2 regions of the Microbulbifer pacificus genome follow, and region 1 is predicted to be linked to the other one. Evidence: predicted binding sites of a transcription regulator. Region 1 holds the regulator's gene; the other holds the start of a gene.
The links. Region 1 encodes sigma-54, which starts transcription at its own class of promoters, with help from an activator protein. Its sites were predicted from a motif close to TGGCACANNNNTTGCNNT; they were not measured.
Positions count from the first base shown of each region.

Region 2: R5R33_RS05555 (formate/nitrite transporter family protein) is a predicted target of sigma-54. The motif match lies at 7,991-8,008, and genes of this name have one in related genera.

Region 1 is NZ_CP137555.1:1,082,822-1,092,932, reverse strand. It holds gene R5R33_RS04955 (lipase family alpha/beta hydrolase) at 1-28, shown strand, start outside; gene yjgA (ribosome biogenesis factor YjgA) at 1-516, opposite strand, end outside; gene mgtE (magnesium transporter) at 553-1,920, opposite strand; gene R5R33_RS04940 (HPr family phosphocarrier protein) at 1,994-2,263, opposite strand; gene rapZ (RNase adapter RapZ) at 2,332-3,192, opposite strand; gene ptsN (PTS IIA-like nitrogen regulatory protein PtsN) at 3,316-3,777, opposite strand; gene hpf (ribosome hibernation-promoting factor, HPF/YfiA family) at 3,829-4,119, opposite strand; gene R5R33_RS04920 (RNA polymerase factor sigma-54) at 4,300-5,784, opposite strand; gene lptB (LPS export ABC transporter ATP-binding protein) at 6,028-6,753, opposite strand; gene lptA (lipopolysaccharide transport periplasmic protein LptA) at 6,825-7,388, opposite strand; gene lptC (LPS export ABC transporter periplasmic protein LptC) at 7,375-7,938, opposite strand; gene R5R33_RS04900 (KdsC family phosphatase) at 7,996-8,574, opposite strand; gene R5R33_RS04895 (KpsF/GutQ family sugar-phosphate isomerase) at 8,606-9,577, opposite strand; gene R5R33_RS04890 (MlaC/ttg2D family ABC transporter substrate-binding protein) at 10,036-10,111, shown strand, end outside.
Region 2 is NZ_CP137555.1:1,218,355-1,228,465, reverse strand. It holds gene yghU (glutathione-dependent disulfide-bond oxidoreductase) at 1-833, shown strand, start outside; gene R5R33_RS05580 (GNAT family N-acetyltransferase) at 855-2,087, opposite strand; gene R5R33_RS05575 (hypothetical protein) at 2,396-3,598, shown strand; gene R5R33_RS05570 (NAD-dependent protein deacetylase) at 3,628-4,515, opposite strand; gene cynS (cyanase) at 4,641-5,090, opposite strand; gene R5R33_RS05560 (bifunctional protein-serine/threonine kinase/phosphatase) at 5,124-6,854, opposite strand; gene R5R33_RS05555 (formate/nitrite transporter family protein) at 6,896-7,744, opposite strand; gene R5R33_RS05550 (nitrate- and nitrite sensing domain-containing protein) at 8,273-9,646, shown strand; gene R5R33_RS05545 (hypothetical protein) at 9,662-9,886, opposite strand; gene R5R33_RS05540 (hypothetical protein) at 9,903-10,111, opposite strand, start outside.

The DNA of each region.
Region 1 (10,111 bases):
TTCCTGTACAAAAAAGTCCCGCAGATAGCGAAACAGTTTGCGCTGGTTGGTCGGTGGCTTGTTGTTGGCTCGTTCCTTACCGGCTTCGCGCAACAGGTTGCGCAGCTGCTGGTGGTCTGCGCTTGGGTGCTCGTTGAAAAACATACTCAGGGCATCGTTGCCCTGGTCCAGCAAGCGATCCCGCCAGTCTTCCGCCAAACGATCGAAACGCAGACGCTGCAGGTCCCGCTCCTTGTGGCTGTTCAACACCGCCTCGATTGCCTCCACATCCGCATCGCGCATCAGTTTGCCGATGAATTGCATCTGGCGGCGCTTGGCCTCGCGGGACTTGATGCGGTGGAAGGTGGCGATGGCTTCCTCGAGCTCTGGGTCCATCGGCACTTCGGCCAGCTTGGACGCGGTGAGCTCCGTCAGCTGCTTGCCGAGATCCTGCAACTGCTGCATTTCATTCTTCAGCTGCGTCTTGCTCTTGGGCAGATCGCCATCAAATTCTTCGAAATCGTCGGTATTGTGCATGTAATGTCTCTGAAATGAGTGGTTTGCCGGTGGCGATCAGGCGAAATACCAGGTCGCGAGGCCGAGAAAGGACATAAACCCGACCACGTCGGTTACCGTGGTCAGGGCGACGCCGCCGGCCAGGGCGGGGTCTATACGCATGGCCCGCAGGGCTACGGGCAGAATGGTACCCGCGAGGGCGGCGGTAACCAGGTTGATGGCCATGGCGGCAATGATAATCAGCGCAATGCGGAGATCCCCGAACCACAGGGCGGCGATGCCCCCCATGACTGCGGACCATAGAATCCCGTTCAGTGCGCCGGAGGCGAGTTCTCGGGACAGCAGCCAGCGCAGGTTGCTGCGACCTATCTGCCCCAGTGCCATGCCGCGGATCACCACCGTCAGTGTCTGGCTGCCGGCCACGCCGCCCATGCTGGCGACAATGGGCATCAGCACCGCCAGCGCCACCACCTTGTCGATGGTGCCCTGGAACAGGTTGATCACCCACGAGGCCAGCAGTGCGGTGAGCAGGTTGATCCCGAGCCACACCGCGCGCCGCGGTGCGGTGCGCTTGATCGGCGCGAAGGTATCTTCCTCCTCGTCGAGACCGGCGAGGCTCATCAGGGAATGGTCCGCGTCCTCGCGGATCACGTCCACCACATCGTCGATGGTAATACGACCCAGCAGCCGGTTGCTTGCGTCCACCACCGGTGCGGTAATCCAGTCGTACTTGGCGAACAGCTGCGCCACCTCGTGGTCCGGCATCTCCGCCGGGATCGGCTCCACGTCGGTGTGCATAATCTCGCGCACGGTGACCGAAGGGTCCGAGGTGAGCAGCCGGGTCAAGGGCAGCAGGCCAATAAACTTGTCCTGGCGGCTGACCACGAACAGGTTGTCGGTGGATTTTGGCAGCTTTTCGTGGCGGCGCAGGTAGCGCAGCACCACATCCAGGGTCAGGTGCGGGCGCACGGAAACGATGTCCGTGTCCATCAAACCGCCGGCGGTTTCCTCGCCGTAGGCGAGTACACTCTCCACTCGCTGGCGATCGCTTTCGCTCATCGCGGAGAGCACTTCTGCCATCAATCGGTCGGGCAGCTGCTGGAGAATGTCGGCGACGTCGTCCGCGTTCAGCCCCTCCATGATGGCCACCATTTCTTCGGTGTCCATGGTGGAGAGGATCTGGGCTTTGACGTCGTCGGTCAGCTCCTGCAGCACTTCGCCCTCGACCTCACGGTCGATCAGATTCCACAGTACCTGACGAATACGCGGCGGCGAGCTTTCCAGCAGCTGGGCAATACTCTGGGGGGAGAGGGACTGCAGCATTCGCTGCACTTCGCGCCCGGTGCCACTGTCCAGCGCAGCATACAGCTCACCGAGCTGGCTCTGGGCGCGGAAGTTGATGTCGGCGGAGACGGGATTGGGCACAGGGATACCTGGTCAGGGGCGGGCAGCGAGTGCCGGCATTATACCGGCGGTGGAACGAAATGAGATCAGGGCGTTATTCGCCCTCGCCAAAGCGATCGTTGATCAGTGCACAGATGGCTTCGTGGGCTGCATCTTCGTCGCGGCCGCAGATTTCCAGTTCCAGCTCAACCCCTTTGCCCGCCGCCAGCAGCATCAGTGCCATCACACTCTTGCCGTCTACCGCTTTGCCCTGGCAGTGCACTTTTACTTCCGAGGAGAAGCGCGCACTGGTCTGCGCGAATTTGCTGGCGGCGCGGGCGTGGAGCCCGAGTTTGTTGATGATGGTGATACGGGTTTTCTGCATATGACTGTTCTGGTGCGATTGCTCTGGTTTTGCGCTGTGGTGGCGGTCGCCCTGAGTATGGGGCTGGTTTATTTCTGCTGCTCGCGGTGGCGAATCTGGATGTTCTGGAATTCTCTCGAAAAGTATTTCGCCAGCTGCTCCACCATGTACACGGAGCGGTGGCGGCCCCCGGTGCAGCCGATGGCGACGCAAGTGTAACTGCGATTGCTCTGCTGGTAAGAGGGCAGCCAGCGCTCGAGAAACGCTGTTATATCCCGCTGCATTTCCTCGGTCTCGCTATGGGCGCGCAGGAACTCCACCACTTCCGGATCTAGCCCGGTCTTGTTGCGCAGCTCCGTCACCCAATACGGGTTTGGCAGGCAGCGCAGGTCAAACACCAGGTCTGCGTCCACTGGCACACCGTGCTTGAAGCCGAAGGACTGGAACAGGATTGCCATGCCCGGGGAGTCTTTGCCCACCACACGGGTTTTAATCTGGTCGCGCAGCTGGTGCAGGCTGAGGCTGCTGGTGTCGATCACCAGGTCGGCCATGGCCGCCAGCGGTGCGAGCAGTTCCTTTTCGTGATTGAGAGCTTCCAGCAGATGGGTGCGACTGTCGCTCAAGGGGTGCTTGCGGCGGGTTTCGCTAAAACGTTGCACCAGCACCGGCGAGCGGGCATCCAGGTAGATGACGTCGCATTCTACGCCGCTTTCGCGCAGTTCGCTGATCACCCGCGGGGCCTGGCGCACGTCGTGCCACAGGTTGCGGGCGTCGATACCGAGCGCGAGATGGGTATTTTTTTCGGGGGGGTGTTCGGTAACCCGGCGGATCAGCTCGGGCAACAGGCTGGCGGGGAGGTTGTCGATGCAGTTGAAGCCGACATCTTCGAGCAGCTCGAGGGCGGAACTTTTTCCTGAGCCAGAGCGGCCGCTGATGATCACCAGTCGCATAGAACAAGCGCTCCTTGCTGATTCGGGTTGGCCGGGCGGCAGACCTGTGGTGGGAGGCTGCCGGAGCCGGTCATCTGGCAGCCATACGGTTGTGCACCGGGCGCCGGACAAATGCGGTGGCTATTATGCCGCCGCCGCACTGTTGATGGCCAGTGCGTAGAGCTCATCACTGGTGGTGGCTTCGCGCAGTTTTTCGCGCACGCGGCTGTCGCTGAACAGGGCAGCGATTTCCGCGAGGGTATCCAGGTGTTCCTGGTCCGCGTCTTCCGGGACCAACAGGGCAAACAGCAGATCCACCGGTTGGCGGTCGATGGCATCAAAATCTACCGCTGGCGACGTGGTGCAGAGCACCCCGATGGGACGCTCGCAGCCGGGCAGGCGACAGTGGGGGATAGCGACACCTTCACCGATACCGGTTGAGCCCAGGCGCTCCCGTGCCACCAGCTGGTTGAAGACGGTATCAGAATCCAGATCGGGGTATTGTTCTGAGATCGCCTGCGCGATATTGAGTAACAGCTTTTTCTTGCTGCTCCCCGCCAGGTGGCACAGGCTCAGGCGGGGAGAGAGTAATGCTTCCAATGTCATAACTTACTGGTGATCTGACAGTGCAGGCCAGCCGTTTCCCTGGGGCAACGTCTAGCGGTGACTGCGTAATTTCTCTTTGTGTTTCAGCAGCTGCCGGTCGAGTTTGTCAGCGAGCGAGTCGATCGCCGCGTACATATCTTCCGATTCTGAATCCGCAAATACGTCCTTGCCGTTAACGTGAACCCGCGCTTCCGCTTTCTGGATCAGTTTGTCGACGGAAAGGATGACCTGGGTATTGGTGATCAGGTCGTGGTGGCGGGAGAGCTTGTCCAGCTTGGTCAGGCAGTAATCGCGAATGGCCGGGGTTACGTCTACATGGTGGCCACTGATGTTGATCTGCATGGATTTCTCCTCATCGGGTACAACACAATTTGGCTGCCCCCCGCACAGGGCGGCAACCCTACTAGGAAGTTCACCAGAATGGAAGGATACACTCGATTCCTGGGCATTGGTCGGGCAGAAATTGATCGAAAACGGCGCTTGCACAGAGGGAGTGTGACCGGCTGATCCGCTTCGGTCTATTTACACCAGTCGCTTGCGCTCGCTGGAAGAGGGAATGCCCATGGACTCGCGGTACTTGGCGACGGTGCGGCGCGCGACCTGAATGCCCTGTTTGTCCAGCTCCTGGGTGATCTTGTTGTCCGACAGCGGCTTGCGCGGTTGCTCTGCGTCCACCAGCTTGCGAATCAGCGCGCGGATGGCCGTGGAGGAGGCGTCCTCACCGGAGTCTGTGCTCACATGGCTGGAGAAAAAGTACTTGAGTTCGAATACGCCGCGGGGAGTGAGCATGTACTTTTGCGTGGTCACCCGGGAGATGGTGGATTCGTGCATGCCAATGGTCTCGGCAATATTGGCCAGTACCATCGGCTTCATCGCCTCCGGTCCCAGCTCGAAGAAACCCTGCTGTTTTTCGACGATGCAGCTCGCCACCTTGAGCAGCGTCTCGTGGCGGCTCTGCAAGCTTTTCAGAAACCAGCGGGCCTCCTGCAGGTTGTCGCGCAGATAATTGTTCTCAGTGGAGTTGTCCGCGCGGCGGATAAGCGCGGCGTAGGCATCGTTGATGCGCAGCTTGGGCGTGGTTTCCGGGTTCAGTTCCACTACCCAGCGCTGCTCGCGGCGGCTGACGATTACGTCCGGCACCACATACTGGGGCTCCTCGCCGCCAAAGGCCTCGCCGGGGTAGGGGGTGAGGGTCTGGATCAGGCGCATTACCTCGCCGAGCTGTGCCTCGCTCAGTCGGGTACGGCGACTCAGCTGGCGAAAGTCGCGTTTGCCCAGCAGGTCCAGGTGCTGGCCGACCACGGTCAAGGCCTGTGCCAGCCAGGGGGTGCTCTCCGGCAGCTGGCGCAGCTGTAGCAGCAGGCTCTCGCGCAGATCGCGGGCGCCGCAGCCCACCGGCTCAAACTGCTGGATGGTTTTCAGTACCGCCAGTATTTCTGCCACTTCGATCGCAAACGATTCCGCCAGATCCTCCAGATCGGTATCGAGAAAACCATTGGGGGCGATTGCGTCGATCAGCGCCTCGCCGATCAACTTGTCTTCTGCCGTCAGTGGAGTGAGATTCAGCTGCCACAGCAGGTGGTCCTGCAGGCTCTCCGCGGCGGCGTTGCGCTGTTCCAGCGCGTACTCTTCGCCGTCGCCACCAGAGTGACTGCTGTTGGTGTAAATATCGTCCCAGCGGGTGTCTACCGGCAGGTCTTCGGGGATGTCGCTGTTCCAGTCGCCATCGGCGGTGGACTCGCTCTCGCCCTCGCCGCCGAGGCCTTCGCGGCCGCTGTCGGCACTGTCCAGAGTCTGGCGCTCAATGGTGGCGGGGGTGTTCTGTTCCTGCAGATGTTCGCCGGCGTGCTCGTCAAAGTCCGATTCCAGCAGCGGGTTACTGTCGAGGGCAGACTGAATCTCCTGTTGCAGCTCCAGCGTCGACAATTGCAGCAGGCGGATGGCCTGTTGCAGTTGTGGCGTCATCGTCAGCGAAGTGCCGAGTTTTAACTGGAGTGACTGCTTCATAGGGGGAGTGTCGGCATAAAATTCTGGCGTTGCACCGCTGCGACACATTTGATGCTTGTGTCGGCGGCAGATTGCTCATCGCCTGCAGACTACCCCGGGGTAATTCGGAACACAAGTGGCAAGGGGCGCAGGAATAAGCAATAAGCGTGCCGAAAAAAATATCCGTCGCGATTGTCGCGGTCAGAATTGTGACAGGAATCGGTAATTGAAGGGTGAAATGCTGATGATTTCACCCATATAGGGTCAGATGGTGAACTCGTGTCCCAGATAGACGTCTTTCACCTGTTTGTTCTCGGCTACGTCTTTGGGGTCGCCGGAGGCGATGATGTGGCCCTCGCTGACGATGTACGCGGTCTCACAGATATCCAGGGTTTCACGCACATTGTGGTCGGTAATGAGCACGCCAATACCGCGGTCTCGCAGGTGGCGGATGATCTGCTTGATGTCGTTCACGGAGATGGGATCCACCCCGGCAAACGGTTCATCCAGCAATACAAACGCCGGATTGGTGGCCAGCGCGCGGGCGATCTCTACCCGACGTCGCTCGCCGCCGGACAGCGCCATGCCGAGGCTCTCGCGAATGTGGGTGATGTGGAATTCCTCGAGGAGTGATTCCAGTTGCTCCAGGCGCTGGTTGCGGTCGAGGTCTTTGCGGATCTCGAGAATAGCGAGGATGTTGTCCTCCACCGACAGGCGGCGGAACACCGATGCTTCCTGGGGCAGGTAGCCGATACCCTTGCGCGCGCGACCGTGCATGGACAGACCGGTAATATCTTCCTCGTCAATCATCACCTGACCGGCGTCGGCCTGTACCAGGCCGGCAATCATGTAAAAACAGGTGGTTTTGCCGGCGCCGTTGGGGCCGAGCAGGCCGACAACCTGGCCGCTGGAGACGCTCACGGATACATCTTGAACAACTTTGCGCTTTTTATACTGCTTGGCGAGATGTAGCGCTTTGAGCGTCGGCATAGTGAATTCCGGTAACTGCGCGGCTGTTTTGCCGCCTCTTTTGACTGTTCGGTTTGTATGGGGCGCGTAGATTACTGGCCGTCTTCCGCGGGGGTGGGCTCGGTTTTGGATTCGGGCTTCCAGATCATTTCCACCCGTTTCTTTTCCGACTGACCCTGGGCTTGCATCTGCTCGCTTTTGAGGTCGTAGTTGATGCGCTCTGCCGACAGTGTGTTGCCGTCGCGGTCCACGAACGCTTCGCCGCTGAGTTGCAGGGCGTCGCTACTCACCAGAAACTCGATGCGTTTCGCGCGGGCCTTGACCGGGTTGGTGCTCTCTTCGACCTGCTGCTGGAAGTGGGCCGGGGAGCCGGTGGCGATCACCTTGTTGATCTCCCCCTTGGTATTGCCGTGCACTTCCACTCGATCGGCGCGGATCTGCAGTGAGCCCTGACTGATGACCACGTTACCGCTGTATACGGAAAGATTCTGGCTGCGGTTGGCCTCCAGTTTATCGGCGGATACCTTCACCGGCTGTTCACGATCGTTGGGCAGGGCGTGGGCCTGGCTTGCCAGCAAAAAGGTCGCGGCCACCGCGGCGCGCAGGATGCGAGCAGTCGCCGACAGGGGCGCGCGGCGTAAATCAACGGGGTTCATAGCTGCTTTCCACATTTGACAGAATTTCTACCTTGTCCTGCTTTAGATCGGCGCGCAGGCCCTTGCCGGTGGTGCGGTTGGGGCCGTCGGTAATGGTAACAACTTTGTCGGTTTCAGCGAATTCTTCGCGGGGTTTGATGGTAATTCTCTGGGTGGACAGGCTTATGCCGGGTTGTGGCAGTTCGCGGATGGAAACCTTGCCCTGCAGCACCACTTTCTGACCGTTGTCAAAGGCGATCCCGGTGCGGGATTCGGTGCGCCATGTGGTGTCCTCACCCTGGTAGAACACCATGCGGGGTTCGGTGAGGTCTGCGCGGTCCCGGCGTGCGAACTGGAAGAAAGTGACGCGCTCGGCGTCCACTTCGTAGGCGAGGGAGCCCTCGGCGCTGTAGTGGCGCGTGCGGGCATCGCGGATGATGAGATCCGCTGCCCTGTTGTGCTCCTGCTGTGTTGGCTGCTTGCCCAGCAGTTGCTTGGGTGGGCTCTCGGTAAACCACAGTCCCAGGGAGATGAGTGCGACCACGATGACAAGTGGTAACCAGGTGCGCATGCTGTATCCGTTTCCTCGCTATCGGCGGCTATTTTGGCCGTCCGTTTAGACTTCTGTTCAGTGATGGCTGGCGAGATAGGGCGCCAGCGCGGCGTCAAAGGTCCCCTGCGCCTGCATGATGCGGTCGCAGACTTCGCGTACGGCGCCAAGGCCGCCCTCGCGCTCGGTCACGAAAAGTGCGCGCTGTTTTACCGGTGTCGCGGCGCTGGGGACTGCAATCGGGCAGCCCACCCGGGTCATCAGCTGCAGGTCAGGATAGTCGTCACCGATGTAGGCAATCTGGGCCAGGTCATAGGGCTCGTTGGCGAAAAGTTCCAGAAAGGCGCTGTACTTGTCTTCCCGGCCCTGGATCAGGCGGGTGATGCCGAGGTCGTGCGCACGTTTTTCCACCAGAGCGCTGCGGCGACCGGTAATGATGGCCACTGCCACCCCTGATTTCTGCAGCATTTTGATACCGTGCCCATCCAGGGTGTGGAAGGTTTTCAGCTCGTTGCCGTGGTTGTCAAAGTACAGCCGGCCGTCGGTGAGGACGCCGTCCACGTCGAGTATCAGGTGGCGCACCTTGCTCAGTTTTTGCTCGATACCCTGATCGAGGTCTTGGTCGCTGAGCGGTTGCACTGGGCTTTGCTGGCTCAAGAGGGGATCCTTCTATTTATAGGGCGTGGCGTCAGATGACACCGGCGCGCAGTATGTCGTGCATGTGCAGCAGGCCTACCGGATGGTGTTCCGGATCTTCTACCACCAGCGCGGTAATCTTGTTGTCTTCCATAATGCGCAGGGCTTCCGCCGCCAGAATGTGGGCGCTCACGGTTTTCGGTCGACGGCTCATCACCTTGTCCATGGTGGCGCTGTCGAGCTCGATCTTCTGGTCGATGACCCGGCGCAGGTCGCCATCGGTAAACACGCCCTGCAGTTGCCCCTTGTCGTCCACCACGGTCGTCATGCCGAAGCCCTTGCTGGTCATTTCCAGCAGCGCCTGGGAGAGCGGTGTGTCGGGGGATACCTGCGGCAGTTCCTGTCCCGCGTGCATCACGTCTTCCACCTTGAGCAGCAGTTGGCGCCCAAGCGCACCGCCGGGGTGGGAGAAGGCGAAGTCTTCTGCGGTAAATCCGCGAGCCTCCAGCAGTGCCACTGCCAGCGCATCGCCCATTACCAGGGTAACGGTGGTGGAAGAGGTAGGGGCCAGATTCAGCGGGCAGGCTTCGGTGTCGACGGCAATGTCCAGATTCACGTCGGCAGACTGCGCCAGGGGGGAATCCGCCTTGCCGGTCATACTGATCATGGGAATGCCCAGACGTTTCAGCAGCGGCAGCAGGGTCAGGACTTCGGCGGAGGTGCCGGAATTGGAAATGGCGATAACCAGGTCCTGGCGGGTGATCATGCCGAGGTCGCCGTGACTGGCTTCGCCGGGGTGCACGAAAAAGCTGGGTGTGCCGGTGCTTGCCAGGGTCGCGGCGATCTTGCGCCCGATATGCCCGGATTTACCCATGCCGGAAACGATGACGCGCCCGGGGCAGTTCAGAATCAGTTCGCAGGCACGGTGGAAGTCGTCACCGATGCGTCCTTCCAGTGCGGCTACCGCGGCGGCTTCCATGGATATGGTGCGGCGTCCGGCCTGGATGATCAGATCTTTTCCCATGACATCTCTCGTGTGGAATTTCCAAGGTGGCAGGTGGGCTATATATACCGGTGCCACTGCGTTCATTCTAGAAAACGCGGGCGGGGTGCAACCCTGCCAGATGCGACCTGTCGCGATCCGCTTTTGTTCCGCTGTGCCTCGGACTGACGTGCTAACCTTTTACTATCAGCGGAGGTTGAGGTTTGCGTCACGGAATGTCTGCGGGCCGGGCTGTGCGTCACCTGTCGCTGATGTTTCCCTCGGGCGGTTGTGGCCGGGCGGCGGAGCGAAAGTGACTCCGTGCCGCTTGTCCGCGGCGGCGCCATGGTATAGTTTGCCGCCGCTATTGTCAGCTGTGGCGTTGGACTGGGTCCGATTTCAGTCTCATCTGTAGCCGCCAGCAAGATATTTCGGCATCGCCATGACACTTTTTCGTGTTGTGTGCATCCAAGGGACGAATTGCCAATGGGAGATTTTCAGTGAGCGCACTCACCATGACCATCAAGACCGGAGCTTTCCAATCCGCAATCGCACGCAAAGCCAGGGCGCTGCTAT
Region 2 (10,111 bases), 140 kb from region 1:
GCGCCAATGGCGGACAGTTTGCCAACATCAACCGTCCCATTGCCGGCCCGACCCACGACAAGGCGCTGCCGGTGGGCAAGCACCCGATGCAGCTCTACTCGCTGGGTACGCCGAATGGAGTGAAAGTGACCATCATGCTCGAGGAGCTATTGGCGCTCGGGCAAAACGGTGCTGAGTACGATGCCCACCTGATCCGTATTACCGAGGGCGATCAGTTCAGCAGTGGTTTTGTGGACATCAACCCCAACTCCAAGATCCCCGCCCTGGTGGACCACAGCAGCACGCCACCGATCCGTGTGTTCGAATCCGGCTCTATCCTGCTGTACCTGGCAGAAAAATTCGGGGCTTTCCTCCCCCACACCCCGGCCCAGCGCACCGAAACGCTGAACTGGCTGTTCTGGCAAATGGGCGCCGCCCCCTTCCTCGGCGGCGGCTTTGGCCACTTCTATGCCTATGCGCCGGAGAAATACGAATACCCCATCAACCGTTACGCGATGGAAGTCAAACGCCAGCTCGACGTACTCGACCGGCAGCTTGCGCAACATCCATATATTGCCGGCAAAGAATACACCATTGCAGATATGGCCATCTGGCCCTGGTACGGTGCGCTGGTAAAAAATCAGGCATACGATGCGGCAGAATTTCTGGAAACCCACAGCTACATCAATGTCAATCGCTGGGTAAATGAAATCGGTGAGCGCCCGGCGGTGATTCGCGGGCGTATGGTAAATCGCACCTGGGGTGAGCCATCGGAGCAATTACACGAGCGGCACGATGCCAGTGATTTTGAATTGCGCACGGAAGCAAAGCTCTCCGGCCAGAAGGATACCTGACCGCAAGCGTCAGTCTTGAATTTAATCCGCGTCCAGTTTGTTTTTATTCAGACGGTCAATAATAAACCGGCGGATTTTTTTCAGGCGTACCAACAAGCCACTGGAATGAAGGAATCGCATCGTGCCATGTGCCACGCTGTTCAACAGCCAGGCGATTTTTGCCCTGGGTGACGAAGCATAATAATTCATCGAGGCATCCTCCCGCCGGTAGGTGCCATAGAGTTCTTTGTAGCTGTAATCGCCCTCACCATAGTCGATCCAGCGAATGCCTTCGTCCTGAAGCCGTTCGATTACCCTGCGGAGTAAATAGGTGCCCGGTGCCAATCGGCTGTGTTTCGGCAGATAGGATGTGGCGAGTAATGAAAAGGTACCGTCCACCACCGGCCCTACGATATAGGCGATGGGCTCGCCTTCGGCCTCCAGCAGATATCCGCGGAAGTTGCCGTTTTCGGCATGGATTCTGAATACACTGTTCCAAATGGGGTCGTCTTTTACCCCTACGCCGATACTCCTTTGATAGCCTGCAGCGCCGATTTTGACGGCCATCTTCAAATATTCAGTTACCTTTTTAGGATCGCGAATTTCCCGTATTTCAACGGCACCATTAAACGCTTCAACCAGTTTGCGGTCTTTGCGGCGAAATCCGCTGCGTGTTTTTGCTGAGTTTGCGGCTATCGGGCGACCGTGGGAATCAAGGAGCTCGGTGAACCAGCGCGCTATTTTTACCGGGAATCCATCGCCAGGCTTAAGGAATCCATTTTCAAACACTCGCCCGACTTCGCTATCCGGAGCGAGGCGAAAAATAGAAATGCAGTCAAAATTTCCGCTAGCCAGTAACTCTTGCAAGTATTTTTTCTGCTGCAGGGCAGTTTCTGTGGTCAGTGCCTCAAGCCCACCCTCGGTAATATTCAGGGTGCGAAGCAGTGGCATCGGAACCTGCCAGTTCCCGATTCTTGCCACCGGGCGCGTAAAAGCAAGGCGGCCTAACAGCATCCCATCAGGCACCCCATCTTTGTTCCATAGCGCTACATAAGGCGTTTTTTCGCCGGGCATCTCTGCGATAAATGGCAGGAAGAAATTGGCTTTTGCGGTGGCGACTCTCGCGGCACCCTTGTGATCTGTGTGCTCCCAGGAATGCAGTAATTTTTTTGCCCCATCCCATGTGAGCTCGACACTTAGGGTGGGTCCTGATTTTATTGGTGTAGGCGTTGATTTCTCTGTTTTGACTGGGTGGGCAGAAGTATGCGCTTCCATTAAGAATCCATTAGTCGATGTGTGTTTATATAAGGTTGGATTTCCGTTAAAGCATATTTTTTGTGGGGTTATTAGGTGGCGTGTTATTTTTTTAACACAGCGAATTTTTAATGAATTCTGGTAGACAATTTTTATTATGAGTAAATATCGATGCCAATATTTTGCTGCGAGTTAAGGGCTATATTTAAATACCCTAAATTAGACTCGATGCAGGTTGTGCATGCATAAAATTGACGCCGCGAAATAAATTTCTCTAACAGAGCGATTGAAGGACCGCTAAAAGGAACGCTAAAAGGAGTGGTTGACGGGTGAATGTCCTGATAATCGGCGTCGCATTGTTGATTGCAGCCTATCTGGCGTTTTCACCGCGCGTGGCAAACTCCTCTGGCTGGAAAGCCACGGTAACACCACTGGCTTCCATCATGGGCAGTGGCTTTCTGGTCAGCGCGCCGTTACTGGCGGGCATTGTCGGAAATCTGGCAGTGCTGTGTATGGCGGTGTTGCTGGTTATTGCCTACGCCGTGGGCAGTGCCATTCGTTTCAATATCCGTCATTTAGAGCCGGTTGAGCACCTGAATGGTCCGGCACAGAAAGTAGCGCTCGCTTCGCGGGTGGTGCTGGCTGGAGCCTATTCCATCTCTGTCACCTATTACCTGCAGTTGCTGGCGGAATTTTTGCTGAATGCCATGGGGATGAAGAGTGAATTCCTGGCCAATAGCATAACCACCACGCTGCTGGTCATCATCGGCGGCGTCGGTATCTGGCGTGGCCTCAGTGAACTGGAGGCGCTGGAAAAGTACGCGGTCAGCCTTAATCTGGGCATGATCGGTGCGCTGCTGGTGGCGCTGTTTGTATATAACCTGCGGCTCTTCCTGGGTGGTGACTGGGCATTGCCGGATGTCGATTCGAGCATCGGGTCCCACGACGTGCGTGTATTGCTCGGGCTGCTGATCGTGGTGCAGGGATTTGAAACTTCTCGCTATCTGGGCAGTGAGCATTCGGCGGAGCAGCGCATTGCCACCATGCGCATTGCGCAGCTGCTCTCTGCCGGCATCTACCTGGTATTCATCGCCCTGGCGACCGTGTTGTTTCACAAAAGGCTCGGGGCCGATGTGACCGCCATCATTGGCATGACGGCGCCGATTGCCGCGGTGTTGCCGATGCTGATATCCATTGCCGCAATTGGCAGCCAGTTCAGTGCTTCGGTCGCAGACTCGGCGGGGGCGGGGGGCTTGATCGAAGATATTTCGCGCCAGAAATTACCGGAGCGCTACGCCTATGTGCTGATCATGGCGGTTACCGTATGCCTGGCCTGGCTTACCAGCGTTCAGGAAATCATCGCCTATGCCTCGCGCGCCTTCGCCCTGTTCTATGCGTTCCAGTGCGCCGCGGCTTTACTGGTTGCCCGACAAACGCAGGGCTTGCCGCGGCGGCGTTGGTATATGCTGTGTTTTACCGTGACTGGCCTGATCTGCCTCGCGGTATTTGTGCTGGGGCTGCCGGCGGAATAACACAGGGGCGCGGCTGGGTGCGTGGGTAGTTACAGCTGCTTCAGCGCTCCGGCCAGGGTTTCCCCGATGCGTGCATTCAGTTTCAGATCGAGCAGGTCATCGGCGCGGGTGCGCCCCAGGTTCAGTGAGGCCAGCGGTTTGCTCCACTCTTTCGCATAGCGGCAAAAGCGGAATCCGGAGTAGACCATCAGGGACGATCCCACGACCAGCAGTGCATCGCTTTCGCGCACGGCTTCCAGTGATTGCTCGACCCGTGCCTTTGGCACATTGTCGCCAAAGAACACCACATCGGGCTTCAGAATCCCCCGGCAATCCGGGCAGTCCACCACCTCAAAGCCGCTGAAATCCACTTCCAGGTCGGCATCCCCATCCGGCGCTGTCTCCGCCGTATAGTGGCGAAACGCGGGGTTCAGATCGTAGCTGCGATCGTGCACGGCTTGCCGCATTGCGCGGTAATCACAGCGCAAACAGCGAATCTCATCCGCGCGACCGTGCAGGTCGATGACCTTTTCACTGCCCGCGCGTTGATGCAGGCGATCCACATTCTGGGTAATCAACAAATGGATATGTCCGCGGCGCTCCAGTTCCGCCAGATAAAAGTGCGCGGGGTTCGGCGCCGAATTGCGGATCACCGGCCAACCGATCAGTGCGCGCCCCCAGTAGCGCTGGCGTGTGGCCGCACTCGCCATGAAATCCCGGTGATCCACCGGCGGCTTGCGCTTCCACTGGCCGTCGCGGTCACGGTAATCGGGAATTCCGGAATCGGTACTCACACCGGCACCGGTCAGCACCGTTAGGCGCGGGTGACGGTGAATAAATTCCGCCAGCTGCTCCGCAGCTTTCTTTGTGGATAACTCAGATTCGACAATGGCGTTTTCTTCTTGCAGGGCAGAGGAGGAAGGCGTGCTAAGACTCATGATTCTGGCCGATTCTGGGCAAATGTCAGGACCGGTATTGTAGCGAGTCTGGCGGTGGGACGTTGTATTGATGTTGTTTAGGGCGTAGGCCGGCGGCGCAGCGGCCGCCAGCGCCGGGACCATCCTCAGTAGGTTTTATATGGCAGGAATTTGCCGGACATCACCATATTCACCCGATCCCCCTTGGGATCTGCCTCCCGCTGGATATCCATGGAAAAGTCGATGGCGCTCATGATGCCATCGCCGAACTCCTCGTGGATCAGCTCCTTGATGGTGGTGCCATACACATTCACCAACTCGTACAGGCGATAAATTAGTGGGTCGGTGGGGACTGCTGTGGGGAGGGATCCCTTGTAGGGGGCAATCTGCAGCCAGGCGACGGCCTCGTCGCTGAGATCGAACAGCTCGCCCACCACGGCGGCCTGCTGTTTGGTAAACGTCATCTGCCCCAGGCAGGCGGCGGTGGTCCACTCTTTCGACAGGCCGATGGCTTCTGCCACCTGGGACCATTTCAGATCCTTCTGCACCTTGACGACGAGAATCATATCGGTGACTTGCTGACGGCTACTGATCATGGATTTTCTCCTTGCATGTTTTATTGGTGGGGGTCAGGTGGTGCTGGAAATCAGGCTCAACAGATAAACAATAACGAGCAGCAGAATGCCGCTCACCGATTGCCAGAAACGCACCGGATAGCGCTCCATCAACGGTGGGCGGGTGGCAATGCGGTACTCGGGGTTCGGGTGGCGCAACTCATAAACAAATTCCGATAGCGCCTCGTGGCGGCGCAGCGGGTTTGGTTGCAGCGCTTTTTTTAGGGTGGCGTCGATCCACGCGGGAATCGCGCGGGACTCACTCAGTACACTGCGGTAACGCAGCTTGTGTTGCGCGGCTACGGTACTGCAGCGGGCTACCTGGGTACCGTAGGGGAACTCACCGGATAACAGGTAATAGGTGAGTACCGCGAGAGAAAAAAGGTCCGAGCGAATGGTACCTTGGTCGCCGAGAAAATATTCCGGCGCGCTGTACAGGGCGGTACCGAGAATCAGCTGACCGTTTTCATCGGCGGTTTCCGCGATGCCGGCTACCCTGGCCGAGCCGAGGTCAATCAGGGTCACAGTGCCGGCGTGGCTGATCATGATATTTTCCGGGCGCAGGTCCTGATGCAGGATTTCTGCCCTGTGCAGGGCCTGCAGGCCACGCGCTACCTGTTCGACTATACCGCGCACGGTTTCCAGGTTGGGTTGGGGGTTGTCGGTCATCCACTGCCGCAGCGTCTGTCCTTCCACCACTTCCATCGCGGTATAGAGAAATCGGCGCGGTCGCCGGCTGACGGCCGCGCGCACCACATGGGCACTGTTGACGCGCCGCGCCACCCACTCCTCCATCAATAGCCGTTGCAGATGGGCGGGATCCTCGGAGAGATCGATGGAAGGTGTTTTCAGGATTGCACGACTGCCACTGGTCTGGTCGCAGGCGAGATAGACGTGGCTGCGGCTGCTCGCGTGAATTTCGCGCTCGATGATATAGCCGTCGAACACGTCGCCGCTTTTCAGGATGGGAGGCAGCGGTAAGGTGCCCGCGTGCTCCAGAGGTTCCAGTACCGGAGCAGGCAAGTTCCTGATTCGCACCAGCTGCACGGTGAGATTGTCGTTACTGCCATTGGCCAGTGCCGCGGCTACCAGGGTTTTGGCGGCCTTGTCGAGGCAGTCTGCATGCTGTTGCAGATGTTCGATCAGTGTCGGTTGCGACAGGAATTCGTGCACCCCATCGGTACTCAGGACAAACAGGTCGCCGGCTTCCAGGGAAACCCGGCGGTAGTCGATGTCCAGTTGTGGCTGCGCACCCAGAGCGCGGCTCAGATAGCTGTTCTGCTCTCCCTGCCACAGGCGGTGGTCGTGGGTGAGCTGTTCCAGTGTGCCGCGGCGCAGACGGTAAATGCGCGAGTCGCCGAGGTGAAACAGGTGTGCCTCGATGCCTTTGATAATCATCGCACTGAAGGTGCAGACGTAGCCCTTGTCCCTGTCAAAGCGGTAGGGACTCTGGTGCGTCTGGCCATGGAGCCAGGCATTGGTGGCCCTGAGTACCTGTTTCGCGGCATGCGCTACGCTCCAGCTGTCGGAGGTACAGTAGTAATCGTCGAGAAAACTCTTTACCGCGGTTTCGCTGGCAACGGCGCTGACCGGACTTGAGCTGATGCCATCGGCAATCGCAAACGCGGCACCCTTCATGGCGAGCTGCGGCTCTTCCGGCAGGCGTGCGCCGCAGCTGTCCTGGTTTTCCGCCTTAAGTCCCGCACTGCTGTGCTGGCCGATGTCCAGAGTGAGTTTATTGTTCATAGAAAAATATCAGCCCCGCGCAGCGGGGCTTTGACACGTTATCAGGCCAGAGCTTCTTTGCCTGCGCTATTGCGCTCGGCAGTCAGTTGGCGCTTGGGTGCGGTTTTATAGTGAGTGCTGTACAGAGTGAGGCCAGTGAATGCGAGGCCGCCGACCAGATTGCCGAGGGCGGTGGGAATTTCATTCCAGATCAGGTAGTCCATCACGGAGAAGTCGCCACCCATCATGATCGCGGTGGGGAACAGGAACATGTTCACCACAGAGTGCTCGAAGGCCATAAAGAAGAACAGCATGATTGGCATCCACATGGCGATGACCTTGCCGCTCACATGGGTGGAAATCATCGCGCCCACTACGCCCATGGATACCATCCAGTTACACAGCATGCCGCGCAGGAAAATGGTAAACCAGCCATCGGCACCGTATTTGGCGTAGCCCAGGGTACGGGCTTCACCTACGGCCGCGAGCTTGGTGCCCACCGCACCGGGGTCGGTGTTGAAGCCCATGGTAAATACAAATGCCATCATCACCGCAACGGTGAGTGCGCCGGCAAAGTTACCGACAAACACCAGGCCCCAGTTGCGCAGTACGCCCTGTACGGTAACCCCGGGGCGCTTGTCGAGTAGTGCCAGCGGGGCGAGTACGAATACCCCGGTCAGCAGGTCGAATCCCATCAGGTAGAGCATGCAGAAGCCCACCGGGAACAGGATGGAACCGATCAGGTGCGAGCCGGTGGCCACCGCCACGGTAACCGCAAAAACCGCAGCCAGCGCCAGAATGGCACCGGCCATATACGCGCGCACCAGGGTGTCGCGGGTGGACATATAGATTTTGGATTCCCCGGCGTCGACCATTTTGGTCACGAATTCTGCTGGAACGAGATAAGCCATAGTGATCACCTTTAATGATGTTCGAGGATCGGGTGTCCATCTGTGCTGAATTGACCCTGTGGCGTCCTGCTGCCTCTGCACACGGGTAAATTCGGGGCATAAAAAAAGCGCCCACACAGACCGGCCGCTGCCGGAAAGTGATGGACGCCTTTATCCAGAGTGTTCTGATTGTGCTGGGCATATTGTGCCCGGTAAGACCCGCACCTGCGCCGAAACGGCAGCGCGGTATCTGTACCTGAAAAAGCAAAAGCAAGCTCGGTGCCAACTTTTTGACCCTCGGTACTTTTGGCGCCACGGGAAGTATGCGTCTGTGAACTAATAGCGGGGTAAAACAATCTCGCGGGCTGGCCTGTGCGCAGTGGACTTGCCTTGACCGCAATCGCGTTTGCGTCGAACTGGTGCAATGTTGCCCGACCGCTCCCGAATGGTGCGCTATGTGAGGAGGCGGGATTTTTGCCGTGTACACATTCGCGAGTGGAATATTTATTGCTGGAACAGTGGGTGACCTTGTTATGCGGAAGCGCAACCATGCCCAGATCCAGCTCGACACACAGCGATGATGCAGAAAAATTCCTGCTGGCGGCCAAGCGCGCAGAAATCCAGGCGCTGGAGCGGCTCGTCGGCAGTTGCGAGCTGGTGACGACGGTTTCCGACCTGGTGCACCAGCTGCAGCGGGAGCGGGGGATCAGCAACATTTACCTGGTATCTACAGGCTTTCGCTTTTCCGCACAGCGTCAGGAGCAGATCCAGAATGGCCGCGATAGTGAGGAGGTATTCCGGCGCCTGTTGCACAACCGCTATCTGCGGTCCGGTCGGGATGAAAGCCCGCGGGATATGCGTCTGCTGAACAGCATCGCCTATTCATTGCACGGGCTGGATGAACTCGCCAACCTCCGGCTCCACGTCGATGCATTCGAAGTGAGTGCACTCGAATCCACCGATGCCTACTGCCGGCTGATTGCCGGATTGCTGTCGGTGGTTTTCGAAGCGGCCGACGTGGCGGACGATCCGGAGGTGACGCGGCTGCTGGTGGCCCTGTTCAACTTTATGCAGGCCAAGGAATTTGCCGGGCAGGAGCGCGCCTGGGGTGCGATCGGCTTTGCCGGCTGCCGCTTTGACAAAAAGCTGCACGGGCGCCTGGCACAGTTGCAGGATTGCCAGCGCGGTAGCCTGGAATTGTTTGTGGAATTTTCCGGTGAAGCGGAGCAGACGCGCTGGCAAACGATTGAGGGTGGCGAGGCATCCCGCGACTTGCAGCGCCTGCGCCAGGTCATTGCCGGACTGAAGGAGGGCGAACCGATTGCGTCAGAAATCAGTGAGGTGTGGTATGACCTCGCCACCGCGCGCATCGATGCCATGCACTGTCTCGAAGATGCCATGGCGGCGCGTCTGTTGCAGGTGAGCCGCAAGCGGGTGGCGGAGGCGCAGTCGGAACTGGGGTATCACTACGCGCAGTTACAGCGCATGAAATCTACCGAGTGGACGCGCCCGCCGGCACTGGCGGTACTGTTTGATCCGGAAGTTCCCGGGCTGTACGGAAGTGCGCCGAGTACCGCGGTGCCGCCGCTGCCGGGGAAAAACCTGGCTCACTCCCTGTACGACCTGATCCGCTCCCAGGTTGCACATATTCACCGGGTGAGTGAGGAGCTGGAGAAGACCCGCCGCGCCCTGACCGAGCGCAAACTGGTGGAGCGTGCCAAGGGGATTCTGATGCGCAGCCTGCGACTGAGCGAAGAGGAAGCCTACCGCAGCATGCAGACCCGCGCGATGGAGATGAATCTGAAACTCGCTGACGTTGCGGAAAAAATCCTGCAAATCGGCGGCCGTGACGGCAGCGCGGGTGGTGGGACTAGCGGTAGTGTGCGACCAGCCGCGGAAACGCTTGCTGAAGAAATCCGCTAATGCCGGGCAATATTGTCACCCCGGCGTATTGTGGCTCGCTCCCTGGCTGAAAGCCTGGTAAGTCAGATACCAGTTCATCAGGGTTCTGGGCGCGGGAGTATTAAAGAATTTCTGCAGGATAAACCCGCTCGCGAAAGCCACGCCCATGGCCAGCGGCAGTGGGATTCTCTGCGCCTGGGTTAGCGTCTGTACTTTCTGCTGCTGCATCAGCGCCACGGCACAGCGCCGCTGCCGTGCCATTTCGAAACCGTAACTTTCAATCTGTCTGTTTAAAGAGCGCAGTGACATCGTCGATCGCCTCTTTCGCCTGTTTGCGGGTTTCCTCAAAGCCGAGCAGCCGGCGCAGCCGGTGGGCCGAAAGCAGCATGGCCGCGACAATCAGCAGCTGCGCCAGCAGGAAAATGCCGAAGCCGATATACACGGATTGAAAAAAGTAATAGCCGAGCAGCCCCAGCCCGGCGCACA